Regions from separate parts of the Laedolimicola ammoniilytica genome, predicted to be linked through region 1. Evidence: riboswitches for the same ligand, from Rfam matches in the RefSeq annotation. Region 1 holds a riboswitch; the other holds the start of a gene.
What was found. Region 1 has a riboswitch for lysine ahead of dapA (4-hydroxy-tetrahydrodipicolinate synthase). Riboswitches for the same ligand answer to the same signal wherever they lie in the genome.
Positions count from the first base shown of each region.

Region 2: another riboswitch for lysine. It lies ahead of OCV63_RS02365 (Na+/H+ antiporter NhaC family protein); the one in region 1 lies ahead of dapA (4-hydroxy-tetrahydrodipicolinate synthase).

Region 1 covers NZ_JAOQKC010000016.1:6,337-21,787, forward strand. Annotated here, with positions in the region: gene OCV63_RS11815 (carbonic anhydrase) at 1-401, shown strand, start outside; gene typA (translational GTPase TypA) at 477-2,303, opposite strand; gene OCV63_RS11825 (single-stranded DNA-binding protein) at 2,546-3,172, shown strand; gene OCV63_RS11830 (cob(I)yrinic acid a,c-diamide adenosyltransferase) at 3,297-3,782, shown strand; lysine riboswitch at 3,895-4,069, shown strand; gene dapA (4-hydroxy-tetrahydrodipicolinate synthase) at 4,161-5,051, shown strand; gene dapB (4-hydroxy-tetrahydrodipicolinate reductase) at 5,055-5,807, shown strand; gene OCV63_RS11845 (ABC transporter ATP-binding protein) at 6,284-7,243, shown strand; gene OCV63_RS11850 (ABC transporter permease) at 7,245-9,323, shown strand; gene OCV63_RS11855 (DUF4340 domain-containing protein) at 9,324-9,896, shown strand; gene OCV63_RS11860 (TIGR01906 family membrane protein) at 9,994-10,632, shown strand; gene OCV63_RS11865 (DUF1622 domain-containing protein) at 10,840-11,160, opposite strand; gene OCV63_RS11870 (L-cysteine desulfidase family protein) at 11,462-12,745, shown strand; gene OCV63_RS11875 (hypothetical protein) at 12,749-12,883, shown strand; gene OCV63_RS11880 (GntR family transcriptional regulator) at 12,932-13,585, shown strand; gene OCV63_RS17770 (2-keto-3-deoxygluconate permease) at 13,760-13,981, shown strand; gene OCV63_RS17775 (2-keto-3-deoxygluconate permease) at 13,939-14,091, shown strand; gene OCV63_RS11885 (MarR family winged helix-turn-helix transcriptional regulator) at 14,233-14,730, shown strand; gene OCV63_RS11890 (ABC transporter ATP-binding protein) at 14,724-15,451, shown strand, end outside.
Region 2 covers NZ_JAOQKC010000002.1:197,408-212,858, reverse strand. Annotated here, with positions in the region: gene OCV63_RS02380 (PTS mannose/fructose/sorbose/N-acetylgalactosamine transporter subunit IIC) at 1-151, shown strand, start outside; gene OCV63_RS02375 (PTS system mannose/fructose/sorbose family transporter subunit IID) at 151-999, shown strand; gene OCV63_RS02370 (SIS domain-containing protein) at 1,014-2,114, shown strand; lysine riboswitch at 2,172-2,343, shown strand; gene OCV63_RS02365 (Na+/H+ antiporter NhaC family protein) at 2,434-3,945, shown strand; cobalamin riboswitch at 4,028-4,205, shown strand; gene OCV63_RS02360 (sirohydrochlorin cobaltochelatase) at 4,418-5,641, shown strand; gene OCV63_RS02355 (hypothetical protein) at 5,667-6,236, shown strand; gene OCV63_RS02350 (hypothetical protein) at 6,352-6,810, shown strand; gene OCV63_RS02345 (ABC transporter substrate-binding protein) at 6,807-7,949, shown strand; gene OCV63_RS02340 (FecCD family ABC transporter permease) at 8,052-9,095, shown strand; gene OCV63_RS02335 (ABC transporter ATP-binding protein) at 9,099-10,220, shown strand; gene OCV63_RS02330 (DUF5688 family protein) at 10,593-11,588, shown strand; gene OCV63_RS02325 (type II restriction enzyme) at 11,661-12,962, shown strand; gene OCV63_RS02320 (LysR family transcriptional regulator) at 13,038-13,958, opposite strand; gene OCV63_RS02315 (SLC13 family permease) at 14,141-15,430, shown strand.

The DNA.
Region 1 (15,451 bases):
ATTCGCGTGTGATTCCCGAAAGCATTTTCTCCGCAGGCATCGGAGACCTGTTCGTTATTCGCGTGGCCGGAAATGTCATTGACGATCATCAGCTGGGTAGCATCGAATATGCAGCCAGCCATCTGGGCAGCCCGCTGATCGTAGTGCTGGGCCACACTTGCTGCGGTGCGGTGGACGCGGCGATCCATCACGACCCGGATGGCTATATCAAATTTATTACCGACGAGATTAAGCTGGCCATCGGAGACGAGAAGGATGATTTCAAAGCCTGCTGTCTGAATGTGCAGCGCAGCATGGATCTTATCGAGCATAGCCTAGATATTGTGAAAATGGAAGAAAAAGGAATGCAGGTAGTGGGAGCCGTGTACCACATCGAGGACGGCCGCGTGGAATTTCTGTAATCCAAATCGAAAAAAGCTATGAACCGCTGCCGTAGTGGCAATGGTTCATAGCTTTTTTATTTCAGTCTTAAGCTCTTAAGCTTTCTTAAATCCGGCTCTCTTTCTCAGGGTCGGATCGAGAATCTTCTTACGGATTCGAAGAGATTTCGGTGTAATCTCCAGAAGCTCGTCCGTATCGATGAACTCCAGGCACTGCTCCAGGCTCAGTACCCGGGGCGGGGTCAGCTTCAGGGCTTCGTCGGCGCTGGAGGAACGGGTGTTGGTCAGCTTCTTGGTCTTGCAGACGTTCAGTTCGATATCCTCGGCCTTACCGTTCTGGCCGATGACCATGCCTGCGTAAACCTTCTCGCCCGGTCCGATGAACAGGGTACCGCGCTCCTGGGCGTTGAACAGACCGTAGGTGATAGCTTCGCCTGCCTCGAACGCAATCAGAGAGCCCTGCTTCCGGTACTGGATATCTCCCTTGTAGGGGCCATAGTTCTCAAAAATGGTGTTCAGCACGCCGGTTCCCTTGGTGTCGGTCATGAACTCTCCTCTGTATCCGATGAGACCTCTGGCCGGAATCAGGAACTCCAGACGGGTGGATCCGGTGCCGTTGCTGTGCATATTGATGAGCTCGCCTTTACGCTCGCCCAGTTTCTGGATGACATTTCCCGCGTACTCGTCGTCCACGTCGATGTAAGCGCGCTCCATGGGCTCCAGCTTCTTGCCCTTCTCGTCGGTGTGATACAGAACCTCAGCCTTGCTGACTGCGAACTCGTAGCCCTCGCGGCGCATATTCTCGATGAGGACGGACAGATGCAGCTCGCCTCGTCCGGAGACTTTAAAGCGCTCAGTGGATTCGGTTTCCTCTACGCGCAGGCTGACGTCGGTGTTCAGCTCTCGGAACAGACGGTCGCGCAGATGGCGGGAGGTGATATATTTACCCTCTTTACCGGCCAGGGGGCTGTCATTTACCAGGAAATCCATGGAAATGGTCGGCTCAGAAATCTTCTGGAACGGAATAGCCACCGGGTTCTCCGGGGAGCACAGGGTATCGCCGATATGGATGTCCGCAATGCCGGAGATAGCTACGATGGAACCCACAGTTGCTTCAGATACATCTACCTTATTCAGACCGTCAAACTCATAGAGCTTGCTGATCTTGACCTTCTTAAATTTGTCCGGATCGTGGTGGTTTACCATGACCATATCCTGGTTGATACGGATGGTACCGTTGTCCACCTTGCCGATACCGATACGGCCCACGTACTCGTTGTAGTCAATGGTGCTGATCAGTACCTGGGTTCCGGCATCCGGATCTCCCTCGGGAGCCGGGATGTAGTCCAGAATAGTCTCGAAGAGCGGCGTCATATCCTTGGGCTCGTCGTCCAGGTTCCGCATGGCGTAGCCGGCCTTGGCGGAAGCGAAGATGAACGGACAATCCAGCTGCTCGTCGGAAGCGTCCAGATCCATGAACAGCTCCAGAACCTCGTCTACCACCTCAGTGGGGCGGGCCTCAGGACGGTCAATCTTATTGACGCAGACGATAACCGGAAGGTCCAGGTCCAGGGCTTTCCGAAGCACGAATTTGGTCTGGGGCATGGAGCCTTCGAAAGCGTCGACCACCAGGACGACACCATTTACCATCTTCAGAACCCGCTCTACCTCGCCGCCGAAATCCGCATGGCCCGGGGTATCGATGATGTTAATTTTCACGCCCTTATAGGTAACGGCGGTATTCTTGGACAGGATGGTAATACCTCGCTCACGCTCGATATCGCCGGAGTCCATGACGCGCTCCGCCACCTCCTGGTTGGCGCGGAATACGCCGCTCTGCTTTAAGAGCTCGTCTACCAGTGTAGTCTTACCGTGGTCTACATGGGCAATAATTGCAATATTTCTGATATCTTCTCTTTTCATAAAACAATTCCTCAATGTAAATAGATACTTCGTCAACCTTTACAGTTTATCACATTTTCGGCCAATTACAAGGGAAATCTGCTTACTCAGCGTACTTTTTCAAATGCAACCTAGAAAAAATTTACAGAAACGGTTCTAATTGGAAAATCCTGGACATATATATTTATGAATAATACAGGAATCCGGCGGAAGTATGCGCGAAAATGCCATTTCCAAGGGGAGAAGAAGGGAGAACACAAACTATGTCAGATAAGGTAATTGAGAACAACCAGGTGTCGGTAAGCGGAGAAATTGTATCGGGATTTACGTTCAGCCATGAGGTATTTGGTGAGGGCTTCTATATGGTGGATATTCTGGTCCGCCGCCTGTCCGATTCAGCGGATCAGATTCCGGTGATGATATCCGAGCGGCTGATTGACGTATCCGGGGATTACGTGGGAGAATACATCCGCATCGGCGGACAGTTCCGCTCCTACAACCGGCACGAAGAGAAGAAGAACCGGCTGGTGCTGTCGGTTTTCGCCAGAGAGGTGGAATTCCTGGACGGGGAAATGGAAAATGCCAAGACGAACCAGATCTTCCTGGACGGCTACATCTGTAAGCCACCGGTGTATCGGAAGACGCCTCTGGGCCGGGAGATCGCGGATCTGCTTATCGCGGTAAACCGCCCTTATGGGAAATCGGACTACATCCCCTGCATCTGCTGGGGCCGGAATGCCCGCTTCGCCTCAGGCTTCGAGGTGGGAGGCCATGCCCAGATCTGGGGCAGGATCCAGAGCCGGGAGTACGTGAAAAAGCTCAGCGAGACCGAGTCCGAGCGGCGGATTGCTTATGAGGTGTCGGTGAGCAAGCTGGAGTATGAATACTGAACTTGCAATTCCTCCTGTTTTGTTGTATGATGGGCTTAATTATCGAGGCATTCAGAAACAAAGGTTCACAGGCGGATTCTGAGAAGCGTCTGTGGACACAGCGAACAACAAGGGAGTATGGAAAATGGGAAAAGCACATGTAACTGTCTTTTGCGGTAACGGAAGAGGGAAAACCTCAGCGGCGCTCGGACAGGGAATCTTCGGAGCCAGCGCAGGGAAATCCGTCATTATCATACAGTTCCTGAAGGGAAAGATTGGCGAGCGCATTGATTTTATCAAGCGTCTGGAGCCTGAGATTAAAGCCTTCTGCTTTGAAAAATCCGATGTGAACTATGAGGCGCTATCGCCGGAGGAACAGAAGGAAGAAGCGATGAATATCCGCAATGGCCTGAACTTCGCCAGAAAGGTACTGACCACGGACGGCTGCGACGTCCTGATTCTGGATGAGGTACTGGGACTGATCGATAAGGGTATCCTGACGGTGGAAGAGCTGAAGACATTGCTCGAAGCCGGAGACGGCGATACGGAGCTGATGTTGACCGGCATCCGGATGTATGATGAGCTGTATCCGTACGTGGACGAGGTATTTCGCATCGACACCTTGAAATAAATAAAGACAGGTGTATCTGCCAGGCGGACAAAAAACATGAGATGTCCGGAAAGCGTTGACAAGCGGTACACACTGTGCTAATCTGAACATAATTGGTAACAAATTAAATAGGAAGAAAGATAGAGGTTGCGTTTTCCATTAGTACCTTTTCGGATATGGCAGGCATAGACGAAGAAGAGGGAAAGGGGCCGACGCCGAAAGAGATTGTTTCCTGTGAGTGGTTTCTTGGGCATACCGTGAAGAACGATATGACTGTCATCAGTTTCTGATGGGGCGCTATCCAGAGAGCAGTATCATAAAGCAGATTCTTTTGGGGCGGCCTTCACGGGTACGCCTCATTTTTTAAACCTTAGATTCATTTAGCAGGAGGAAATGAAAATGGCTATTTTTAAGGGAGCAGCAGTTGCAATTGTAACACCGTTTCTGGACAATGGAGAGATTAACTATCCGAAGCTTTCTGAGCTTCTGGATTACCAGATTGAAAATGGCACAGACGCCATCGTCATCTGCGGAACCACCGGTGAGTCATCCACACTGAGCCACGAGGAGCATCTGGAGGCGATTCGCTTCACCGTAGAGCATGTGAAGAAACGCGTGCCGGTTATCGCCGGAACCGGTTCCAATTGTACGGAGACTGCCATTTATCTGTCCCGGGAGGCAGAAAAATACGGCGCGGACGCACTGCTGGTGGTGACTCCTTACTATAATAAGGCGACCCAGAAGGGGCTCATCGCCCACTATACCGCAGTGGCAGAGTCCGTAAGCCTGCCCATCATCATGTACAATGTGCCGTCCCGTACTGGCTGCAATATCCAGCCCGAGACAGCCGTAGCGCTGGCTAAGAATGTCAGGAACATCGTCGGCATCAAGGAAGCCAGCGGCAATATCTCTCAGGTAGCGAAGCTGATGCAGCTGGCAGACGGATGCATCGAGCTCTACTCCGGAAATGACGATCAGGTAGTTCCGATCCTGTCTCTGGGCGGATACGGCGTTATCTCTGTACTTTCCAATGTGGCGCCGAGACAAACCCACGACATGGTCATGAAGTACCTGGAGGGCGACACCGCAGGCAGTCTTGCCATCCAGATGAAGGCCATTCCGGTCATCGACAAGCTGTTCTGTGAAGTGAATCCGATTCCGGTAAAAGCAGCCCTGAATCAGATGGGCTTTGAGGTCGGCCCCCTTCGCATGCCGCTGACCGAGATGGAGCCGGAGCACCAGGCGCAGCTGAAGCAGGCAATGATTGATTTTGGAATCGAGGTAAAATAACAAATGACAAAGATAATACTTCACGGCTGTAACGGCCGTATGGGACAGATGCTGACGGGACTTCTGAAGGAGGATCCGGAAGCAGAAGTGGTAGCAGGCGTAGATGGTTACACTGGTATCGCCAATAACTATCCGGTATTCACAACGATTGATGAGTGTGATGTACAGGCTGACGTAGTCATCGACTTTTCCAATGCAAAGGCGGCAGATGGCCTGCTGGATTACTGCGTACGGACCAAGACGCCGGTTGTTCTGTGTACCACAGGTCTCTCCGAGGAGCAGCTTGTCAAGGTAGAAGAGGCGGCTAAAGAAACCGCGGTTCTGAAGTCTGCCAATATGTCTCTGGGGATTAACCTGCTCATGAAGCTCTTAAAGGAAGCGACTCCGACTCTGGCGGCAGCCGGATTTGATATCGAGATCGTAGAAAAGCACCACAATCAGAAGCTGGATGCTCCCAGCGGTACCGCCCTGGCCCTGGCTGACTCTATCAACGAGGCTTCTGACGGAGCTTATCACTATGTATACGACAGAAGCCAGGAACGCAAAAAGCGCGACAGCCGTGAAATCGGCATCTCCGCTGTCCGCGGCGGCACCATCGTAGGCGACCACGACGTGATTTTCGCAGGCACCGACGAAGTCATCACCTTTGAGCACCGGGCTTACTCCCGCGCTGTATTTGGTAAGGGAGCGATTCAGGCAGCTAAGTTCCTGGCGGGAAAACCGGCGGGTAGATATGACATGAGCGACGTGATATAACCAGTTCAGGCAAGCTTCTGTGCAGGCAGATACTATGCTTGCATAAGAATCTGCCTGTATGGAAGCTTGTGTTGAGCGCCATGTCATGAGCAAAAATGAGCTGCGTAGCAGCGGAGAGCTCCGGAGGAGCGCTTTTGCGAATGGCGCGCCTGACTGAACGTCCCTGTTCACAAAACTTTCACTCAAAAATCACAGAATCCATTCAGAAAAAACACAAAAGAGGAATATCCTTAGACAGATACGTCTGCAGGGATGTTCCTCTTTTTTCGCTCTATAGGAAATACCGTGTTACATTAAAATGTGAAAGTCATGATTCCTATAGAGCAAAAAGCCCCTCCGGGGGATCGCACTGCGGCGGAATGGAATCATGTCGCTTATGCGACCCGCCGCAGGCGGAGAATCCTGCTTCGCAGGATTCTTTCTTATTACAGAAAGGAGCCAACAGGCAGTCGATGAGAGTGAAGGAGGAAAGAAACTTGATCGAAGTCAAAGACCTGGTGAAACGCTACAGCAAAAATACTGCAGTGGATCACTTGAATTTTCACGTACAAAAAGGTCAGATCTACGGATTCTTAGGCCCCAACGGCGCCGGAAAATCCACCACTATGAACATGATGACCGGCTATCTGGCTCCTACTGAGGGCCAAATCCTGATCAACGGCCACGACGTAGCTGAAGAGCCCATGGAAGCCCGGAAATGTATCGGCTACCTGCCGGAGATTCCGCCGCTTTATCCGGATATGACTGTGCTGGAATATCTGCGCTTTGCTGCAGAGCTGAAACAGGTGCCGAAAAATGACCGGAGCAGCGAGGTGGAGCGCGTCATGGGCGAAACCCGCATCAAAGACATGGAGCACCGCCTGATCCGCCATCTGTCCAAAGGCTATAAGCAGAGAGTGGGACTGGCCCAGGCTTTGCTTGGGGATCCGGAGGTTCTGATTCTGGATGAGCCCATGGTCGGCCTGGATCCCAAGCAGATCATCGAGATTCGGGAACTGATCCGCGGGCTTGGACAAAAGCATACGGTTATATTGAGTTCCCATATTCTGTCGGAGATCACCAGCGTCTGTGACCATGTCCTGATCATTTCCCATGGAAAGCTGGTGGCCAGCGACACGCCGGAAAATCTGGGCAGCTACATGAAGCATTCAGACGCAATGGAACTGCAGGTGCGGGGAAGCAAAGGGGCCTGCGAGCAGGCTATGGAGCTTTTGAAGCAAGTAGAGGGGCTGGAAGTGAGGACCACGCCCGCGGCGTTGGAGGATGTGTTCCTGGAGCTGACTGATGAGGAAAATAATGGAAATTCTGATACGGCAGCAAGACAGGAAAAATCAGAGAGCTTTTCACTTGGGAAAAAGAAACAGAAAACAGAAGACACAGAAGAGAAAGCGGTTTCTGTGGAAGAACAAAAATCTGACGAAAAGGAGGAACAGTAACATGTGTGCGATTTACAAAAAGGAACTGCGGGCGTATCTGACCTCCATGACCGGCTACATCTTCATGGCCGTGCTGTTGGCTGTCACCAGCCTGTACTATGTGGCCAACTGTCTGGTGGGCGGCTACCCGGCCTTCGGAGCTGTTCTCTCCTCTGTTTATTTTGTATTGCTGATTATTGTGCCGGTTCTGACCATGCGGAGTATGGCTGAGGAAAAACGCCAGAAGACCGACCAGCTCTTGATGACAGCGCCGGTTTCCCTTTGGAAAATTGTGTTGGGCAAATACCTGGCCATGGTGACGATTTTCCTGATTCCCATGGCGATTTTGTGCCTGTATCCGCTGATTCTGCTGCAATTCGGAAGCGTCTCATTGCCTATGGCCTATACTGCGATTCTGGGCTATACCCTGTTCGGCGCGGCGTGTCTGGGAATCGGGCTGTTCCTGTCGGCCCTCACCGAAAGCCAGGTTATCGCGGCGGTGCTGACCTTCGGCGTCCTGTTCTTCCTGAACATGGCCTCCGGCATCGCCAATGTCATCGGAGCCAGCGGCGTCCTGGCGTCGGTTTTGAACGCCCTTTGCATCTACCAGCCGTTCATTAATTTCGTGCAGGGGATGTTCGATCTGACTGGCGTCCTGTACTATGTGACGGTCATCATTCTGTCCCTGTTCCTGACAGTGCAGCTCATGCAGAAAAAGCACGGCACCTATCGGGCCAGCATGGTGGTCTTCGGCTGCGTGGCTGCGGTGCTGGTGAATCTGATAGCAGGAAAGCTGCCGTCCCAGTACCTGAAATACGACGCCAGTGACCAGAAGCTTTTCACCACCGGCGACCAGACGGCGGAGATTGTAAAAGGCCTGGACGAGGATATTACCCTCTACCTGATTGCCCAGCAGGGCAGCGAGGACGCCACCTTACAGGAATTGCTGGATCGCTACGCAGGATTATCCTCCCACATCAAGGTAGAGACGAAGGATCCGGTGCTTTACCCGAATTTCGCCTCCCGGTATACCAGTGAAAATCTGTCCGAAAACAGCGTGCTGGTGGTGGGACAGAACCGTTCAAAGGCTGTGGATTACTATGATATCTATCAGTATAGTATGGATTATTCCACTTACAGCAGCTCCTTAAGCAGCTTCGACGGCGAGGGTCAGATCACCAGCGCCATTGCCTATGTAACCGCCGAGGATATGCCGGTCGTCTACACGCTGACCGGTCACGACGAGGCAGAGCTGAGTACCACAGTCACTTCTTCCATTGAAAAGGAAAATATTGAATTAAAATCCTTGAGCCTGCTGACGGAGGAGGCTGTGCCGGAGGACGCGAAAGCTGTTATTATCTACGGTGCGATTTCCGATATTTCAGCGGATGAGAAAAATAAACTGGAAACCTATCTGGAGCAGGGCGGACAGCTTGTGATGCTGACTGGCTACACGGACAAGGAAACGCCGAATCTGGACAGCCTGCTGAGTGACTATGGAATCGCTCTGGCAGAGGGTCTGGTACTGGAGGGCGACAGTCAGCATCACCTGCCCAATTATCCCTATTATCTGCTGCCGACGATTCAGAGTTCCACGTATACATCGGACGTCAGCTCCCGCAATGTTCTGCTGGCCTTTGCCCAGGGCATGACAGAAAGCCCGGATATCAGTGACGATCTGACCTATGAAAGTCTGCTGACCACCTCCGCCCTGTCCTATTCCAAGACCAACCTGGAATCCGAAAATCTCGATCAGGAGGAGGGCGATATTGCGGGGCCCTTTGACCTGGGTGCTGTCGTCACCAAAACCATTGACGAAGACACAGAAGCAAAACTCATCGTGTTCTCTTCTGAGACTCTGCTGGATGAACAGGTAGACAATATGGTATCCGGCGGCAACAGCACAATGTTTCTGAATGTGATGAGTCAGTTGGTAGACCATGAAAACACCGTTTCTATCGAGCCCAAAAGTATGAGTACCGAATACCTGACGGTAAGTGCGGGCAGCGCTATTTTCTGGGGGATTCTGACGATTATTCTGCTCCCGCTGTTTCTGCTCATTACAGGGGGCGTTATCTGGTTTGGAAGGAGGAAACGGTAGATGACGAAAAAGAAAAGACAGGTAAAGCTGCTGGCGGCGATAGCCGCCCTGGCTGTCCTGACTCTTGTCTATGTTCTGGTTAGCCGGGCAGACTGGAATCATGAGGAAGACGAAACCACGGAAGAAATCGAGGTTTTAAGCGTAGCGCCTGCGGAAATCAGTGAAGCCGAGATCACGAATTCCTATGGCACCCTGTATCTAAGCTATGATGGCGAAACCTGGATCAGCCCGGATAACCCGGAGATGGATCTGAATCAGGATGCTCTGGCGACCCTGTGGAATCGGTTGAATCCGCTGTCTGCTGTCCGGGATCTGGGCGAAGCGCCGGAGGACTTAAGTGCTTACAGTCTTGCTGATCCGGCTGTCACGATCCGGATCATCCGCGATGACGGTACGGAACTTACTGTCTCTATCGGCAGTACGGCTTCGGATGGAAATGTGTATGTGATGACTTCGGAAAGTGATCATATCTATACCTGTGACAGTTATCTGGCGACGGCTTTTACGTGCAGCTTACGTGATTTTGAGGCGACTGTTGAGGAAGAACCGGGAGATAGCGAGTCTGCGGAATAGAAGGACGGACGGGTCGGGGCTTTAGAACCCACAAACCACTGGAAATGTGGAAGAAATTCCTTTATACTGAAAAAGACGTCTGTAAAGGAGAATTACTATGAAGATAAAAGCATGGAGCATCCTGCTCTCCCTTATCCTGACTTTGACGCTTATTTCCCTGGCTGTCGTCCTGACCCTGGCCTGCAAGCCACTGTATTATCTGGATATCCACGCACTCCATATTCCGGAAACTACCGGCTATACGATTTCGGAGATTAAAGCGAATTATGACGCAGTCATCGACTACAGCCTGAGCTTCGGAAATGCTCCGCTGGAATTTCCCACGTTTCCCATGTCGGAGGGCGGGCGCATTCATTTTGAAGAAGTAAAGAACATCTTCAATCTTTTTAAATGCATGGCTATCTTCGGTACACTGACAGGTGCCGCCGGGATTCTTCGGCAGCGCCGTAAGCAAAGCTATGGATATCTGAAGCTGACGGCTATCCTGACTGTGGCCCTGCCAGCCGTTATCGGAGCAACCGTCGCCCTGAACTGGGACTGGACTTTTGCCGCGTTTCATGAGCTCGCTTTCAACAATGACTACTGGCTCTTCGACCCTGCCACCGACCCGGTTATCAATATCCTGCCGGATGCGTATTTTCTGCACTGCGCAGTTATGATTCTGGTGCTGGTGATCCTGGGAAGCCTTATCTGCGGTCTGATTTACCGGCGAGTACAGAGAAAGAATGTGAAATAAGAAGAAAAACAGAAAGTAAAATAGAATGTAATATAGAGCGCAAACGGCTGCCCGACAGAATCACCTGCGGGCAGTGGGGATTAACGCGGATATGAAGCAGAGTATCGAAGATATCATGGAATGTTAGTTATAGAAATGAAACAAGAACAGAGGCTGTCACTTCATTCGTGGAGCGTTTCTGTCTTTCTAATAATATTAAATCGTGATTTATTTCTCCTCTTCCTTAATCTCCCAGTGAATCAAGAACGTCAGCGCAGCCCTGAGCGCAATAATTCCTGCCACCGTTCCGATTTCTTTCCAGTCCCGGACCACTACGGTTCGCAGGATCTCGCTTCCCAGCTTAAATTCCAGACCCATGGCCAGCCCCCGGGCCAGGGTCAGCTTTGTGTCCGGAGAGCGGTGCAGGTAACTCCAGAAGCCCCGCAGGCCTGAGAAAATGATAATGCCCACGCCGATAAATTCAAAGAGCAGAATCGCTCCGTCCACGATATTTTCCAGAATGAGGTGCAGTAATTCTAAAAATTCCATAGTAAAATCCCCCCGATTTTCTAAAGTAAGATAAGGACAGTATAACATAAGTTCACACATATTGATATAGGTTCCATCGTCATTGTCAACGCCCCCCCTGAAGTCACGCATGGAATTTACCAGATCATAGGAATTTCAGTTCCGAAAGAAGAGAGGCAGCAAGAAAGCAGCCGATGTTTTTTTAGCTGGGCAGTGAATGCTCGGGGGCGTTTTTTATGTCAAATTGCTGATTGACAAACTGTAGACTGAATGATAATATGCCATTAATAATACTACTAATAATATCAGAGGAGGGAAGAATATGTTAAAGAAAGAACTGGAGGAGAGCTACATACGTATACTGCAGAGAGAACTGGTGCCTGCATTGGGATGTACAGAACCTATTGCGCTTGCTTATGCAGCGGCAAAGGCCTGCAAAGTACTGGGACAGTTCCCGGAAAAAATGATTGTGTATTGCAGCGGTAATGTAATAAAAAATGTGAAAGCAGTAACGGTACCGAATTCAGGCGGAATGCGTGGAGTAGACGCAGCCTGTGTACTTGGGGCAGTAGGCGGAAATGCAGACAGAGAGTTAGAGGTTTTAGAGGATATCACAGAGGAAGACATAAAAAAGACAAGGAAGCTGTTAAAAACAGATTTCATTGAATGCAGGCTTCAGAAGGATGTGGAGAACTTATACATTGTAGCTGAGGTATATGCAAAAAATCATTCGGCAAAAGTAAAAATAGTCAACCGGCATACGTTAATTACAGAGATTGTAAAAGATGAAAAAGTAATCTATCAGATAGATATGGCAGCTGAGAACAGCAAGGAAGATTATGCAAAGCTGACGATTCGTGATATTTTGGAGTTTGCAAATACAGTAGCGACAGATAAACTGAAGAATGTTTTGGACAGACAGATAGAGATGAATCAGGCTGTTTCCAATGAGGGAATGAAGAATCCTTACGGTGCTGAAGTAGGAAGAACCTTAATGGAAAAAGCGGATTCAAGTGTACGGACCAGAGCCTGTGCCTATGCAGCTGCAGGATCTGATGCCAGAATGGGAGGCTGTTCTCTGCCAGTGGTGATTAATTCTGGAAGCGGTAATCAGGGAATGACAGTAAGTCTGCCAGTCATTGTATACGCAGAGTATCTTGGAAAGTCAAGAGAAGAATTATACAGAGCATTGATTGTAAGTAATCTGGTTGCAATTCATCAGAAGCATTATATAGGAAGCTTATCCGCGTTTTGCGGCGCAGTCATTGCAGCCAGCGGCGCGGGAGCGGCAATTACCTATATGATGGAGGGTTCTTATGAAGCAGTATCAAGAACCATTGTAAATACAGTTGCGAATGTCGGGGGCATTGTATGTGATGGAGCAAAAGCATCCTGCGCTGCTAAAATTGCCTCTGCAGTAGATGCGGCGATTTTAGCGCATAGCCTGAGTATGAAGGGACGTACGTTCCATGAAGGGGAAGGAATTATACAGGATACGGTAGAAGAAACGATACAGAGTGTCGGATATGTGGGCCGAGTGGGAATGAAAGAAACAGATCACCAGATCCTGAAAATTATGTTGAATCAGGTTCAATTTGAAAAATAAGATATGATTGGAGCATATAATCCGGAAAAGGGCTGTACATATCCGCAGCACCATGAATGCTATCAGATAGATGAGAGTATTTTAAAGCGCGGCGTGGCCATGTATGTGCAAATGGCCGTAGATTTTTTGAAACAGTAGATTTTTAATCTTCCGTTTGCTATAATCAGATAGAAAAGGAGGCTGTTTATGAAAAACGAAAAGAGCCTGAAGGACACAATCTATAACGCAATACTGGAAGATATATTTTCATTGGAATATAAACCTGGAGATATTTTAAATGAAAAGGCGCTGGTTGAAAAGTATGAGTGTAGTAAATCGCCAGTCAGGGAAGCACTTTTAGAGCTGTGCAAAGACAATGTGTTGCGCAATATTCCGAGATATGGATATGAAGTGGTAAAACTTACAATGGATGATGTGCGTGAAATGATAGAATTCCGCTATCTTCTGGAGGCGGGAATTCTTCGCAAGCAATATTCAGATCTGACGGAAGTTCATTTTTCTATTCTGGAAGATATAGATAAGCAGTGCAGAAAAAAAGAAAATACAATGTGGGAGCATTGGAGCTTAAACACGGAATTCCATCTGAAGCTGGTTGGATTTGGAAGAAATAATTTTGCGATGGAAGAATTGAAAAGGTGTATGGACAGATTAAAACGCGCATATACGAGATTTTGCTGGGAGCAATATGAGTTGGAATTGGAACTGGATACACGAAATCATGCAATGATTATACAGGCATTACGCGAGCGTGATATAGAGAAAGCGGTACAATATCTTGCAAGGGATTTGAACGATTTTGGCGGGAAAAATTACAGGTTTATAGAGGAAAAAAATATGTAAAAGACTGGCTGTTGAAGGCAACTTTAACAGCCAGTCTTTTAAAAGGATAAAGAGAGATGAAAAAAAGGATAACTGCGATTCCGGGAAGCCTGATGCTGATTCCAATGGCGATATCTGCGCTCGTATGCACTTATTACCCATTTCTTAGCAGATTAAAGAGCCCGGCTTCAGAGAGTGTCGGCTGTTGAAGTGGCAGCATGTCTGAGTAGTATGAGCCCCGGTGTTTATATAGCGCTGATGAATGAAAAAGGCGATGATGTAGACAAAGCCGGTTATACATTTATAAGTTTGGTATCATTGCCGTTTATCCCTGTTTGTTTTTTGAGTATTTCAGAAGGCAGTGGAATAGACTGGTGTCTGTCTCTGTCCCGGCAATTCTGGCGTCTGAACATATAGAATATCTGCCATATGTGGAAACTGCAACCGCTCAGATTGCGATGGTTGTATTATTAAGTACATTTATGACACCGGTATTCGTAAAAATATTGGACTCTAAAAAAGCATAAGAAATTTATAACTGTTCACATATTTTTAAGATTTATTTTCTTGACAATCCATAACAATCGTAATAACATATAGGATACTATATAGGACACTATATAGTATCCTATTTATTATGAAAAAATTCGCAGAAGGAGGATCAACCAATGAGGAGGGGGCCCAGCCCAATCAGCAAGCGGATTCGGATTATCAACAACAAGTTCCGCAAGCTGTGGGATAAAAATCTTCTGAAATACAACCTGACCGGCGTGCAGATGGAAATACTCTGCTACCTGAAATGCAATCCGGACAAGGAAATCCATCAGCGGGAGATCGAGTACTGGTTCCAGTTGAAAAACCCGACGGTGACCGGTATCCTGAACCGGCTGGAGGAAAAAGGCTATATCACCAGGCGGCGCAATCCGGCTGACGGCAGATACCGGATCATTGAAGTGACGGAAAAAGGCAATCAGGTCATGGAGGATATGGGAGAGGGAGCCAGAAATCTGGACGAACGAATCTACGCCTGTATGACGGACGAGGAACAGGCAAAGCTTCTGGAGCTTCTGGATCGGATTTTGGCGACTATGACGGAAAATGATGGAACAGAAGAACAGTTAGAGCAGCATAGAGAAAGAATCACACAAGGAGGACACACATGCTGAAGACATTAAAGGCCTATATAGGCGAGTACAAAAAGACGGCCATCTCAGCGCCGATTTTTATTGTCTTCGAGGTTATCTTTGAGATGATCATTCCGCTTCTGATGGCGGCTATCATCGACAACGGACTTGAGACAGGCAACATGAAATATGTAATCACGATGGGACTGGTGATGCTTCTGGTATCCTTTGCGTCCCTGTTCTGTGGATCCATGGCGGCGAAGCAGGCGGCCATCGCGTCTACCGGATTTGCGAAAAATGTAAGAGAGGGAATGTACAATCATATCCAGGAATTTTCCTTCTCCAATATCGACCATTTCTCTACCGCGGGACTGGTTACGCGTCTGACCACCGATGTAACGAATGTACAGAACGCGTTCCAGATGATGATGCGTATGCTGATGCGCGCGCCGGTCATGCTGGTTACGGCCATGACGATGACCTTTATCATCAACGCCAGACTGTCCTGTGTATATCTGGTGGCGCTGGTATTCTTAGGAATCGTCATTGCCTTCCTGATGGGCCGCGTAGGAAAATATTTCCGTGAAATGTTCGACAAATACGACGCCCTGAACGCGGATATCCAGGAAAATCTGACCGGTATTCGGGTAGTCAAGGCGTACGTGCGTGAGGAGCATGAGAAGCAGAAGTTCGGCAAGGCCTCCGAGGCCGTATACCGCTGCGCGGTTCGGGCCCAGAAGCTGATGGTCAGCATGATGCCCAC
Region 2 (15,451 bases), on a different contig from region 1:
GACAATTACAGCACTTCTCGGTGTGAATACCGTAGGAGCAGCTGTCATCGGTACGACAATTGCCTATGTGATTTTCCAGTATGCAGGAAATAAGAAAACAGAAGAAGCAGCTGCTCCGGCAGCATCTGATGATTTGGGAGGTGAACTGTAATGGCAGAGAATATGACGAACACAACGGCTAATGAAGAATCCGTTATGACAAAAGATATCTTTAAGAAAACTTTCTGGCGTTCTTTCCCGTTGCAGGCATGCTTCTGCTATGAAAGAATGCAGAATGTAGGCTTTGCTTATCAGATGGTTCCGGCTCTGAAGAAACTGTATCCGGATAAGAAGGAAGCTTCCGAAGCTTTAAAGAGACATCTGGCGATTTTTAATACCACACCGGCTATTGTATCCTTTATCACAGGTGCAGCAATTGCTATGGAGGAAAAATTCAAGAAGGCCAAGGACGCAGGGGAAGAATGTGATGAGGAATCTATCAATGCAGTAAAAGCAGCACTGATGGGGCCTCTGGCAGGTATTGGTGATTCCTTTTTCTGGGGAACCTTCCGTATTATCGGTGCAGGTATCGGTGCCAGCCTGGCAGCACAGGGAAGCATTTTAGGTGCCATTCTGTTCCTCCTTATCTACAATATCCCGCATTTCCTGGTGCGTTATCAGGGACTGCGTATTGGTTATAAGAGTGGTGTCAATTTCCTGGCGGGCCTGTCTCAGGGAGGCGTAATTGCAGCGTTAACCGAGGCCGCAAAGATTCTGGGTCTGGTGGTAGTTGGTTCTATGGCAGCGTCCATGGTATCACTTTCCACACCGCTGGTATTTACAATTTCCGGTGCGGAAATTGTAGTGCAGGATATCTTTGATGCGATTATTACAGGATTCCTGCCGTTGTGTCTGACACTCGGAACTTACAAATTATTACAGAAAGGAATTAAGACAACCACAATTCTCTGGGGTATGATTATCGTAGGAATTATTGGTTCTGTCATTGGTATTTTCTAATGGAAAAGACAAAAATGTATGATTATATTTGTGAAACTCCGGTTGTTCTGAGAGAAATCATTGAGAACAGAAAAGAGATTACAAAGGAATTTGTAGAATATTTTAAGGACAAAAATATTGAGCAGATCTATGTGCTTGGTTCAGGCACCAGTTATCATGCAGGACTTTCTGCCAAGAATTATCTGGAAGAGCTGCTGAACCGGAAGGTGTTCTGCATGTATCCGACACAGTTTGCACGCAGCGAAAAGGTATTCAATAAGAATACGTTGGTGATCGGAATGTCCCAGGGTGGACAAAGCCTTTCTACAGTAGAAGGCCTGGACGCTGCTATTGCAGAAGGACTGTATACAGCAGCAGTGTCTGAAAATCCCACAGCACTTGTTTTTGAGCATGCGGATACGAAAACCCGGATTGAGGTGGGTAATGAAAAGTGCGGAGCAAAAACGAAGGGCTATGCAGGAACTACTGTGACGCTGATGATGATGCTGACGGAGCTGGCTCTGGCCAAGGGCATTACCGATCAGGCTACTGTAGATGCTTATCTGAAAAGAATGAATAAGGTCATCGATAACCTGGGAAATGTGACAAAGGCCGCAACAGAATGGTATGGCAGGATCAAGGAAGAATTCCTCCCGGCTAAGAGAATTATTGTAGTCGGATACGATGGAATGTATGCCGATGTACTGGAGGGAGCCTTAAAGGTTCTGGAAACTGTCCGTCAGGGTGTAACCGGATATGATATTGAAGAATTTTTCCATGGTATCTACAATTCCATTACAGACAGCGCACATATTTTCTATCTGGCTTCCAAGGGAGATTACAAGCCCCGTGTATTAAAGCTGATAGAGATATTGAGCGATTGGACACCCCATAATTACTTCATCGGATCTCCGGAGGGAGTAGAGGAATATAGTGACAAGTATCTGCTCTGTGATTTTGTAGAGGATCCGCTGTTTTCCGCGTGGGAGTATATCATTCCCATGCAGGTAGTTGCATGCCTGGCTCCGCAGGATCTGGGTATCAATCCGGATATTCCGAAAGATCCGAATTTCCACGTACGGATTGGCAGCAAGAAGCTGGATGGAGTACGGGATCATTATCCTGCAGAGAAATAGTAGAAACACTTGATCTTCCTCCCATTCCGTGATAGGATAGCCACATAGGCAATTTTAGAAAATGATAGAGGCGCGGGGCTTCAGGAGTATCGGTTGACATAAGGTCGGAACCAGTCAGCCGGGAAAGGGAAGACCGCCGAAGGGATTCATCCGTTCCGAAGGATGGGTTTCTGGGCTGCCGCAGAATATGCGTCAGACTGTCACAGGACTGTGGAGAGCTATCATAGGTCGAAGGGGAAGTTCGGACCGTGAGTACAGTCGGGAAGTATGTGCTCACGGTCTTTTTTTCGACTGTTTTCGAGGGAAGGAGATTTTAAAAATGGATTATGTACCTGTTATGTATGCTACCTTTTGGGCGTTGGTGCCGCCTGTAGTAGCGATTGTTCTGGCTCTGATTACCAAGGAGGTGTATTCCTCACTGTTTCTTGGCATCCTGGTGGGAGGCCTGTTCTACTCGGGCTTCAGCTTCGAGGGAACGGTGCTTCACATCTTTGAGGATGGAATCGTAGGCGTTCTGTCCGACAGCTACAATGTGGGAATTCTGGTGTTCCTGGTTATCCTGGGAGCCATTGTGTCACTGATGAACCGGGCCGGAGGCTCGGCGGCCTTCGGACGGTGGGCCGGCGAGCATATCAAGACCCGCACCGGCGCGCAGCTGGTGACCGTAGCCCTGGGCGTGCTGATTTTTATCGATGATTATTTTAACTGTCTGACCGTAGGAAGCGTGATGCGTCCCGTGACGGACAAGCACAATATTTCCCGTGCCAAGCTGGCGTACCTCATCGACGCCACGGCGGCTCCGGTCTGCATCATCGCCCCGATTTCATCCTGGGCGGCGGCCGTAACCGGTTTCGTAGAGGGTGAGGACGGACTGGCGCTTTTTGTCAGCGCGATTCCCTATAATTTCTACGCGATTCTGACTATCGTTATGATGATTACGATAGCAATTCTGAACATTGATTTCGGTTCCATGAAGGTCCATGAGGACAACGCAAAGAAGGGCGACCTGTTTACTACGCCGGACAGACCTTACGGCAACGCAGAAGGCCTGGATAACGTGGGAAATGGTTCCGTAAAAGATTTGCTGATTCCGATTCTTTCCCTGATCATCTGCTGCGTCATCGGCATGATTTACACCGGCGGCTTCTTTGACGGCGCGGACTTCGTGACCGCCTTCTCCAACAGCGACGCGTCCATCGGTCTGGCCATCGGAAGTGCTTTCGCCCTGGTCATCACGATTCTGCTGTATGTGAGCCGTAAGGTCCTGGGCTTCAAGGAGTGCATGAACTGCATTCCCGAGGGCTTCAAGGCCATGGTTCCGGCTATCATGATTCTGACCTTCGCCTGGACCCTGAAGGCCATGACAGACAGCCTGGGCGCCGCGGAGTTCGTGGCTAATCTGATTAAGAGCAGCTCTCAGGGTATGGTTGCTCTGCTTCCGGCTATTATTTTCTTGGTTGGATGCTTCCTGGCTTTTGCCACCGGAACCTCCTGGGGAACCTTTGGTATCCTGATTCCGATTGTGGTAGACGCGTTCCAGACCACCCATCCGGCGTTGATGACCGTGGCCATCTCTGCCTGCATGGCGGGCGCTGTCTGCGGCGACCACTGCTCCCCGATTTCCGATACGACCATTATGGCGTCTGCGGGAGCCCAGTGTAACCATGTAAACCATGTGTCCACCCAGCTTCCCTATGCGGTCAGTGTAGCAGTGATTTCCTTTATTACCTATATTGTGGCAGGATTTACCCAGTCTGCGCTGATTTCTCTGCCGGTAGGAATCATATTGCTGCTCGCTTATCTGTTATTTATGAAAAAACGGGCGAAATAATGCAAAAAGGAAGAAAAAATAGCGGAAAAACAGTTGATTATTTCAGAAAGACTGCTATAATGCTTGTGTAGGTTATGTGAAATCAAATAAGAAGCAGCTGGTGCCGTTAAAAAACGGAGAATAGGGAAGCAGGTGAGAGACCTGCGCGATCTCGTCACTGTATGCAGGAGCGGCTTATCATACGTCACTGAGCCATCGGGAAGACGATAAGCAGCGCTTGTACTGTAAGCCAGGAGACCTGCCAGACTGCGGCGCATGGAGTCGAAAGATTCCGGATCACGAGGATTGATAGTGCCAGATGGGGTATAGACACAGCTGTTCCGCACAGCGCTGTTTTGCGTGGATGGGCGAACAGATGTAAAGCTGACGACTGAAAATCCGACGATCCACAGGAACGTCGGATTTTTTAGCAGATTCCTTCTGATCTTATGAATTTCATTTAACTGAAAAATTTTTGCAGGAGGAAAAGAAAATGAAAAAGAAACTTGTAACACTGTTATGTGTAACAACTCTGACAGCATCCATGCTGGCAGGCTGCGGCAGCAAGGCTGAGACGCCGGCTGCAGACACTACTACTACGGAAGAGACCACAGACGCTGCAGAGGAGACTGCAGACGACGCGGACGCAGATCAGGCTGCAGCTGACAACGTAGCAGCCCTGATTGACAAGATCTATGTGCAGGAGAGAACAGAGACCACAGACGCTGACTGTAAGGCAGCCAAGGAAGCATGGGACGCTCTGACAGACGCTCAGAAGGAGCTGGTAGAGGGCGAGAACGCTGACCCGGATTACTTCGGACGCGACACCGGAGACGCTTCCAAGGATGATCCGAGAAACCAGGACGAGATCGGCGAGAACGAGCTGCTGGTAGTAAGCTTTGGTACTTCCTTCAATGACAGCCGTGTAGCTGATATCAAGGGTATCGAGGACGCTCTGGCAGAGGCAAATCCGGACTGGTCCGTAAGACGTGCCTTTACCGCGCAGATCATCATCAACCATATCCAGGCCCGCGACGGCGAGGCAATTGACAACATGGATCAGGCTCTGGATCGCGCAGTTGCCAACGGCGTAAAGAACCTGGTTGTACAGCCGACCCATCTGATGCACGGCGCTGAGTACGACGAGCTGATGGAGGCGGTAGACGCATACAAGGATAAATTTGAGTCTGTAAAGGTAGCTGAGCCGCTTCTGGGCGAGGTTGGAGCAGACGCTTCCGCAATCAACGCAGACAAGAAGGCTGTTGCCGAGGCTATTACTGCTGAGGCTGTAAAGACGGCTGGTTTCGATACTCTGGACGCAGCAAAAGAGGATGGCGTGGCATTTGTATTCATGGGTCATGGTACCTCCCATACCGCAAAGATTTCCTATAGCCAGATGCAGGCACAGATGAAGGATCTGGGATATGAGAACGTATTTATCGGAACCGTAGAGGGCGAGCCGGAAGATACTGCATGTGAGAATGTGATTAACGCAGTTGCAGAGGCCGGTTACACCAAGGTTGTACTTCGTCCGCTGATGGTAGTTGCAGGCGACCATGCAAACAACGACATGGCAGGCGACGATGACGATTCCTGGAAGAGCATGTTCAACGCATCCGGCAAGTTCGAAAGCGTAGACTGCCAGATCGCAGGTCTGGGCGAGATCGAGGCAATCCAGAATCTCTATGTTGCTCATACCGCAGAGGCTATGAAATAAGTAAGGATAAAGGACAAGAAAAGAAATGAAGAAGAAAATCATCGCGTTAATGGGAATGGCAGTTATAAGCTGCGCACTGCTGATGGGCTGCGGCAGCAAGGCGGAGACGCCGGCTGCAGAGACTACCACAGAAGCGGAAAACTCCGATGAGGAAACTGCCAAGACAGAAGAAACGGCGGAGCCGGAAAAGGCTGACGCAGAAGAAGCTGCAGCAGCGACACTGGAGGACGGCATCTACACGGCAGACTTCAACACAGACAGCAGTATGTTCCATGTAAATGAATTTTACGAGGGAAAGGGAACGCTGACCGTAAAGGACGGACAGATGACCATTCATGTGGTTATGCCTTCCAAGAACATTGTGAATCTGTATGAAGGTCTGGCAGAGGATGCCCAGAAGGATGGCGCAGAGCTTCTGCAGCCGACCGCAGAGACCGTAGATTTCGGCGATGGTACAGAGCCGGAGGAGGCCAATGCCTTCGACGTACCGGTTCCCGCACTGGACGAGGAATTCGACCTGGCGCTGATCGGAACCAAGGGCGTATGGTACGACCATAAGGTCAGCGTATCCAACCCGGAGCTTCTTCAGGACTAGTATTTTAGAAGTATTATAGGATCTTACATACAGGGGCTGTTGTAGAATGTGCAGAACGTTTTGCGGCAGTCCCCTTGTTCCAATTATAGGAAATTCAAATAGAAGGAGTAAGACAATGACAATCGAGGATTTACAGCTGGCGGACGGTAATTATACGGTAGAAGTGGCCATGGAGGGCGGCAGCGGCCGGGCCACTATTGAGTCACCTGCCGCGTTGTCCGTGGAGGACGGACAGGCTGTGGCCCAGATTACCTGGAGCAGCAATCACTACGACTATATGATCGTGGGCGGCGAGAAGTATCTTCCGGTGAGTACAGACGAGCATTCGGTTTTTGAGATTCCGGTGGAGGTCTTTGACGAGGGGATCGATGTGATTGGCGATACGACGGCCATGAGTACGCCCCATGAGGTAGAATATACGCTGACCTTTGCGTCAGATTCTATTCAGGGAGAGAATGGAGGCAGCACGGGAGGAGCGGGCTCCACCACGGCGGCAGCAGGTATTGTGATAATTGCGGTAGCGGCAGCGATTGCGGCGACTGTGATGCGGAAGAAGAGGAATACAAAGGCATGAAAAAGAAACTGATGGCACTTTTTCTGTGCCTGGCTATGTGTCTGGGACTTACGGCCTGTGGAGCAGGCGGTTCCGGCACGGCAGAGAACAGCACGGATATCAGTGACGAGCTGACTTATACGGACAGCACGAAGCTGGAATACGCGCAGAAATTTACCATTGACAATTATGAGGGCGGCTATTCACTGATAACCATCACGGACGGCGGACGCTTCCTGGTGGTTCCGGAGGATAAGGAAGCGCCGGAGGATCTGGCGAAGGATATCACGGTACTTCAGCAGCCCATTCAGAATATATATCTGGTGGCTTCGGCGGTCATGGACATGTTCGTATCCCTGGACGCCCTGGACAGTATTCGATTCAGCGGCACCAAAGCCGACGGCTGGTATATCGACGCGGCGAAGGCAGCCATGGAGAATGGCGACATTCTCTATGCAGGCAAATATTCCGCGCCGGATTATGAGCAGATTCTGGCGGAAAATTGCGGTCTGGCCATCGAGAACACCATGATTTCCCATACGCCGGAGGTGCAGGAGCAGCTGGATAAATTCGGAATTCCGGTGCTGATAGATCATTCCAGCTATGAGCCGAACCCCTTAGGCAGGACCGAGTGGGTGAAGCTTTACGGCCTGCTGACCGGCCATGAGGAAGAGGCTGAGGCGGCCTTTGCCAGTGAGGCGGATGCTTTCAAGGCCATCAGCGGCGAAGAAGCTACGGGCAAGACGGTGGCATTTTTCTATATCACCAGCAATGGCGAGGCCAATGTGCGGAAAACAGCGGATTATCTGCCGAAGATGATCGAGCTGGCGGGCGGCACGTATATTTTCCAGGATCTGGGAGATGCAGAGGACGCCACATCTACCCTGTCCATGACGATGGAGGAATTCTACACAGGGGCGAAGGACGCGGATTACATCATTTACAACAGTACCATAGAGGGACAGCTCTCCTCGGTGGATGAGCTGCTGGCGAAAAGCCCGCTGCTGGGGAAATTCAGGGCAGTGCAGGAGGGTCATGTGTACTGTACCATGAAGAATCTGTATCAGTCTACCATGGAGCTGGGTACGATTACGTCGGATATTCACCGGATGCTGGTGGGGGACGACGGGGATCTGACTTATCTTTACAAGTTAAACTGATACGCTTCGGAACGCAAAGAGAGGGATCCGGAAAGTATGCACCGGATAACAGACACACGATAGCTGTGAGAATTTGCACAGTGACAGAAGGGAACGGGAACAATGGGTAACACAACAGGCGGCAGAAATGCCCGAAATAAAGGAAGATACTGGGCTGCATTTCTGATACTGGCCCTGCTGGTGCTGGTTTTTGTGGTCTTAAGCATCTGCATCGGAACCGTGAACATTCCGCTGGCGGAGATTCCAAAGGTTCTGGGGAAAAATGGGAACAATGACACCTATACGGATATCGTTATGGGAATCCGTTTTCCGCGGGCGGCGGCAGCAGGCATCCTGGGCGGCGGCCTGGCTCTGTCCGGCTATCTTTTGCAGACCTTCTTCCATAACCCCATCGCGGGTCCCTTTACACTGGGGATCTCATCCGGCGCAAAGCTGGTGGTGGCCCTGGTCATGGTGGCAGCCCTGGGAAATGCGTTTGCTTTAAGCTCCTGGGTCCTGATTATCGCGGCCTTTGCGGGAGCCATGCTCTGTATGGGCTTTGTGATTCTCATGTCACGGGTCATGGATCAGATGTCCATGCTTATTGTCAGCGGTGTCATGATCGGCTATATCTGTTCGGCTGTGACGGACTTCGTGGTGACCTTTGCGGATGACGCGGACATCGTGAATCTGCACAACTGGTCCAAGGGAAGCTTTTCCGGCATGACCTGGGACAATGTGCTGATTATGGCCATCGTGGTGGGAATTACAGCTATCTGCGTCTTTCTCATGTCCAAGCCCATCAGCGCTTACCAGATGGGAGAGGCCTACGCAAAAAATATGGGCCTGAACGTGCAGGTATTCCGGGTCCTTCTGGTGCTGCTTTCCAGCGTCCTGTCGGCCTGTGTGACGGCCTTTGCGGGTCCGGTCTCCTTCGTGGGAATCGCGGTGCCCCATCTGGTTAAGAATCTTTTCGGGACGGCGAAGCCTATCCTGATGATTCCGGCCTGTTTCCTGGGTGGAGCGGCTTTTTGCCTGTTCTGCGACCTGCTGGCCCGGACCATGTTTGCGCCGACGGAATTGTCCATCAGTACAGTGACGGCGGTGTTCGGCGCGCCGGTGGTCATCTACATCATGATTCACAAAAAGAAGGAGAGGGCGGAGTAGCATATGGATACCTATTATTTCTACACGGAAGGGCTGACCGTCGGCTACCACGGCGTTCCCCTGATCAAAGACATCCGAATCGGCCTGAAAAAGGGTGAAATCCTGACTCTCATCGGCCCCAACGGCGCGGGCAAGACTACGATTCTGAAAAGTATCATCCGACAGCTGGCGCCCTTAGGCGGCGTGGCGGTGCTGGATGGCAAAGCCATGGGGGATTTGAGCGGCAAGGAATTGTCTCAGAAGCTTTCTGTAGTGCTGACCGAGCGCATCCATCCGGAAATGATGACCTGCCGGGACGTGGTGTCCACAGGCCGTTACCCCTATACGGGCAAGTTTGGCGTGCTCTCCGCGGAGGACTGGGCGGTGGTGGACGAGGCCATGGATCTGGTACATATCCATGAGCTGGCGGATCGGGATTACACGAAGACCAGCGATGGGCAGAAGCAGAGGGTAATGCTGGCCCGGGCACTTTGTCAGCAGCCGGATATCATCGTGCTGGACGAGCCCACGTCCTTCCTGGATATCCGTTACAAACTGGAATTTCTTTCCATTATTCAAAAGATGTCACGGACAAGAAATCTGTCTGTCATCATGTCGTTGCATGAGCTGGATCTGGCAGGCCGTATCTCAGACAAAATCGCCTGTGTGCGGGGGGATAAGGTGGACCGGTTCGGTACGCCGGAGGAGATTTTTACCGAAGGGTATATTCCGAAGCTCTACGGCATGACACTGGGAACCTACGACGAGCTGACAGGCGATCTGGAGCTCCCGGCGGTGGACGGAGAGCCAAAGATCTTTGTCATCGCCGGAAACGGCACAGGCACGGCAGTGTTCCGACGGCTCCAACGGGAGCGGATTCCCTTCGCGACGGGGATCTTGTGGGAAAATGATTTGGATTATCCGTCGGCGAAGGCGCTGGCGGTGCGGACGGTCAGTGTACCGGCCTTTCAGGTAATGGGAGAGAAGCAGATCGCGGAGGCGAAGCAGTTGATCGACGACTGTGAGCGGGTGATTTGCACGGTGAAGCTGCCGGAGGACGGCGGAAACATTGGGATGACCGCAGGGTTGTGTGAGCTCCTGGAGTATACAAGGCAGAAAGAAAAAATGGAAAATAATGTAATTTAAAAAGCGAGGAGTGATAGCAAGCGGTTGTCACTTCTCATTTTTTATATCATCTTTTATAAAATTTTGCCGGAGAAATCCGATTTTTCATAAGGCAGAGCGGAATTTTGTAGAAGAAGGAGAAGCCTTGTCGCAGTTTCCCGAAACCTGTCGAACGGAAATAATTTACAGGCCCGTTACGATGTGCTATGCTTCAACTATCAGATTAATCTTTTGCATCACCGGGGCGTTTCTTCCCCATGATCCCATGATTTTTTTGACAAACAGCTTTAGAAGCCTGTGCGAAATAAGAGCGATCGCCGGGTATCTACACCTACAGAAGATAAGGAGGTTGAAAGTTCCGACCAATACAGCTAAAATAAAGGAGGATATGGTGTGACATATCAGGAGTTTTGCAGCAGTTTTCTGACGCAGCTTACCGAAAAATGGGAACTGGGAGTGAAGCCTGGAGAGGTTCAGTTCTACCCGGAGGGCCTTTCTGAGGGCGACGTCAGGTATGACGAGCAGTTTGTCCGGGAGACGAATCTTCGGTACAATCAGACGGAGTCAGACGTGCTGATAGGCGATTACGTGACGGTCGCCAAAGCGAAGAACGAGCAGATGAAACAGATTTCCCGGTTTTCCCTGGAAGAGCTTTATGACCGGCAGATGGAAGAAGGCTGGGAGAGTGTCTGGAAGCAGGTGCAGGACAGTCTGCACGCGGCCGGGGAAATGATGGAGACCGGCGTGCTGGAGCAGATGCACAATTATGAGCAGATCCGGGACAAGCTGGTGATTCGGCCTGTCTGTTTTAATGACTGCAGGCGGGAACTGCGGGAATATGTCTACGAGCGTTACGGTGACGTGGCGCTGGTGCTTTATCTGACTGTGTATGACGGGGAGCGGGGGCTGGGGACAGTCAAGGTACCGCGGACCACGGCGGATGGCTGGAAGCTGCCCAGAAAACGGGTCTGGGAGGACGCCATGCTGAATACGTATGTGGCCGCGCCGCCCAGATTGTACCTGGATCCGGTGGATTGTATCCATGCGCCCTATGAAAAAGGGGAATTTATGTCGGAGAACAGCGCTATTCAGAAGCTTGATCCGGAGCGTGCGCCGCTGCTTACGACCACCCGGAAGCTGAACGGAGCCATCGCCATCTTTTACCCGGGCGTAAAGGAACGGCTGGCCCGGTTGTCCGGCGGGAGCTATTATGTGGCCTTTACCAGCGTTAATGAGGCCTGTATCCACCCGGCGGGAACCATTCTTCCTATCCGGATTCTGCGGAGCCTGAAGCATCTGAACCGCACCTGCGGGGAGGCGGAGCGACTGTCCCAGAAGGTATTTTTCTATGATGCGGAGGATGGGAGCTTTAAGACGGTGGAATTTTAACGGCGCGCGGGTAGCTGCAAGAGACACAGAGGTGTGGATTACATAGATTATGGGAAATGAAGAGGTACCGATATGGCGGAGAAGACGACGCTTTCTGCAAATGAGGCATGGAAACGGCTGCTGGAAAAATACCCGATTGCGGAAACGGTGGAACAAAAGGGGGTATACAAAATCAAAGCGGATCAGATCCGGGAATTCCGGGAGCCCCGGCTTATGGCCAAATGGGACAGCTCTGACGCGCTGCCGGACGCTCTGCGGAAGCGGAAGCTGAATCTCCTGCCGGACAGCCGGACCTCCTATGTGATGGGTGATTTTCTGCTGTATCAGGAGCTCCCGGAGCTTCATGAACATGTGACCCGGATGACCCATGTGGACATGCCGGAGTACGAGTCCATCGACGTCAATAACATCAGCTCAGAGGCCAATGCCATTCACGCGCTGACCCTGTCCGGTATTCTCGACGATTTTCTCGGGGACGGGAAAAATGACGCCACCTTCAATGGGCGCATGGGCACGGGCGTCTTCGATTTCCGGGTGGATACGGTGCGGGGGATTCCACGGGAGATCCATGTGGAAAATGCCCAGTGCGAGATCGATGGCGGCTTTGAAAATGCCCGCTCAGTGGTTATCATGGAAGCCAAAAATGTGGTACACCCGGATTTTCATATCCGGCAGCTGTACTATCCGTACCGCCTGTGGCGCACCCGGGTGAAGAAGCCCATCCGACTGGTTTTTTCCGTGTATTCCAATATGATTTACAGATTGTTCGAGTACCGGTTCGCGGATCCGGAGGATTATTCATCCATCGAGCTGGTGCAGGCAAAGAATTATTCCATGCAGGATACGCGGATTAGCCTTACGGAGCTTCGAGGGGTGCGGGAGCGCACAGCCATCCGGACGGACGATGATATGGACGGGACGCCGGTTCCGTTTATTCAGGCTAATTCCATGGAGCGGATCATTTCCCTGCTGGAGAATCTGTACGGGAATCCGCTGACGCCCGGGCAGATCGCGGATTTGATGGATTTTGACCCGCGGCAGTCGGATTATTATTATAATGCAGGGCGGTATTTGGGGCTCTTTGAGAAGGAAAATGTGGGCGGGCAGGTGCTGGTGCGCCTGACCGGGCTTGGCGAGAAGGTCTTTCGGATGAATTACAAGCCCCGGCAGCTGAAGCTGGTGGAGCTGATGCTGGAGCACAGAATTTTCGCGGAATTCTTTGATGAGGGCACGCAGACAGGCCGCTATCCCGATAAGAAGGTCATCGGACAGCGGATGCGGGAACTGCACGTCTGCAACGAGGGACAGATCGCCCGGCGGGCCAGCTCGGTGGAGCGGTGGCTGGAGTGGATCTTTCATCTGACCAGGCTGTAGGAGAGAACACAGGAGATTAGTTTTGACGGACTGCATATATGCGGCATAGCAGCGGCGCCTGGCGGAGAAGAACGGTTAATACAGCTCCACCAGAATATCCAGATACTCCTGCGCCAGCTCCGGCAGTGTGGTGCGGCGGGGCTTGATCCAACCGTATTCGGCCATCAGCTCACAGTCCCTGATGGGAATAATCCAGGTGGAGGGTTCCTCGTGGTAGCGGCGGAAGGCCTGGGGCCAGGTGGCGACCAGGCCGATGACGTCGGTTTCGGCGATGAGATCGAAGAAAATCTGGGATCCGGTCACATTGATTTCTCCGGCGGTGTGGAGGGACAGGCCGGTCTCATGGAGCAGGGAGTGGCTGGGATCGCTGAAGGTGGGACCGTACTGAACCGCGGTAAAGGGATAGAGATCTTCCAGGGACACGGCCTCTGTGCGGCCATAGAGGGGATTGCTTCTGCCGACCGCTACACAGATAGGGCTCCGGCCTATCAAGTGATACTCAATATCAGAACTCTTCAGCTTGCTGTATGTGGTTTTCACATGGGTAGAAAAGGCGCCTATCACAGCCAGATCCAGCTTATTCGTAGTCATTTCGTCCAACAGTTCATCCAGGGAATCATAATTCAAAAAGGAAAACTGGCAGCCGCCTCCGCTGTGTTTTTTCACAAACCGGGAAAAAGCCCGGGCCGCGCGGCTGGAACGTAAGGATCCGATCCGAAGCTGCTGCCTGAAATCCCGGTGTGGCAGCTCAGAGAAGCTTTGAATCTGCTCATATTCCCGCCGGATGATGCGGAAGCGCTCGATGAGCTCCTGTCCAGCCTCAGTGGGAACCACGCCTCCGGGTACCCGGTGAAAGAGCTGCACGTCCAGATCCTTCTCCAGCTGACGGACTGCGTAGCTTAAATTCGGCTGGGACAGATAAAGATTTCTCGCCGCCTGGCTGAAGGAGCCCGCGTCCGCCACCTCCAGCGCGTAAAAAATCGTGTCAAATTTCATTTCTGGATCCCCCCTATAAATAATTTTTATATCTTTTGATAAAGATAATATATTTGTTGTCGAGCTCTGTCAAGTGCTATAATGCAGATAAGAGGAACGCAAAGAAGCGGAGACACCACCGGCCGGAAAATGCTTCTTTGCGTTTTTTGTATCTAAAAATACATTTATAGGAGGAAACTGTTATGAATCAAATGACAATCTGTCTGATCATTTTCATCCTGACGCTCCTGGCCTACGCGTTCCTGAGCAGCCGCGTATCCATGGCCGTCATCTCTCTGATCAGCGTCGCAGCACTGATGGTCACAGGTTGCATGGACCCCAACGACGCGCTTAGTTGCTTTGCTAATTCCAGCGCTATCCTGATGGCGAGTATGTTCGTGGTATCTGCCGGTCTGAACCGTACCCAGATGGTAAAGAAAATTTCCGCGTTTATCTGCCGCATCAGTAAAGGGTCCTTTACCAAGGTTCTGGCGGGCTACGTGATTCTGACCTGTATTTTGGCGCAGTTCATCCCCAGCTCAGCGGCCTGCTTCAGCGTGGTATTTCCGCTGGCCTACGGTGTCTGTAAGGAGATGAAAATCGCTCCGTCCAAGATGATGTTTTCTCTGGGCATCACAGCGATCGGTACCGTTATTACCCTGCCCTTCAGCGCTTCTGTCAGTGAGATGGCGCGTATTCAGGGCTTCCTGGAGGCATATGAGTATACCACCTACAACATGAGCATCATGGACATCATGTACGCCAAAGCGCCGACCATGATTGCAATTCTTCTGCTGGCCATCTTTGTGGTACCACGTTTCGCGCCAGACAACGAGATGGAGTCCGAGTTTCAGGTGAAGGAGCAGAAGGAGCAGGAAAAGCTGAGCCCGGTTCGCGAGTTTATCGGCTACGCAACCTTTGTCTGCGTTCTTCTGGGACTGCTGTTCTCCAACCAGATCGGTCTGAAGGCCTGGCAGGTGGCCTTTATCGGCGCATTGGTGATCGCGGCGTCCGGTATCATGACCAAGAAAGAGCTGATTGAGTCCATGAATATCAGTATGGTACTGCTTTTCGTAGGCGCTCTGGCCATCGGAACCGCACTGTCCGGAACCGGAGTGGCGGATATGATTGGAAATCATCTGTCCGGCATTATTTTAAGCGTACACAATAACTACATCGCGGGATTTATTTTTTTCCTGGTACCGTTTGTCCTGACACAGTTCATGTTAAATCTGGGAATTTATTCCATTTTTGTGCCACTGTACATCATGATCTGCAAATCCATGGGCGCGAACCCGGTTGGACCTATCATGCTCTGCATGATCGCTTCCATGACAGCGTTCTTTACCCCGCTGGCGACTCCGACTGTACCGCAGGTGATGGGCGCTGGTAACTATACCATAAAGCAACTGGTGAAAATGGGCTGGGTTCCGTTTATCGTCATTACACTGGTAAGTGTATTCTGGGTGATGACCATTTACCCGGTTTTTTAAAATAAGGGGTTTAGGAAAAGG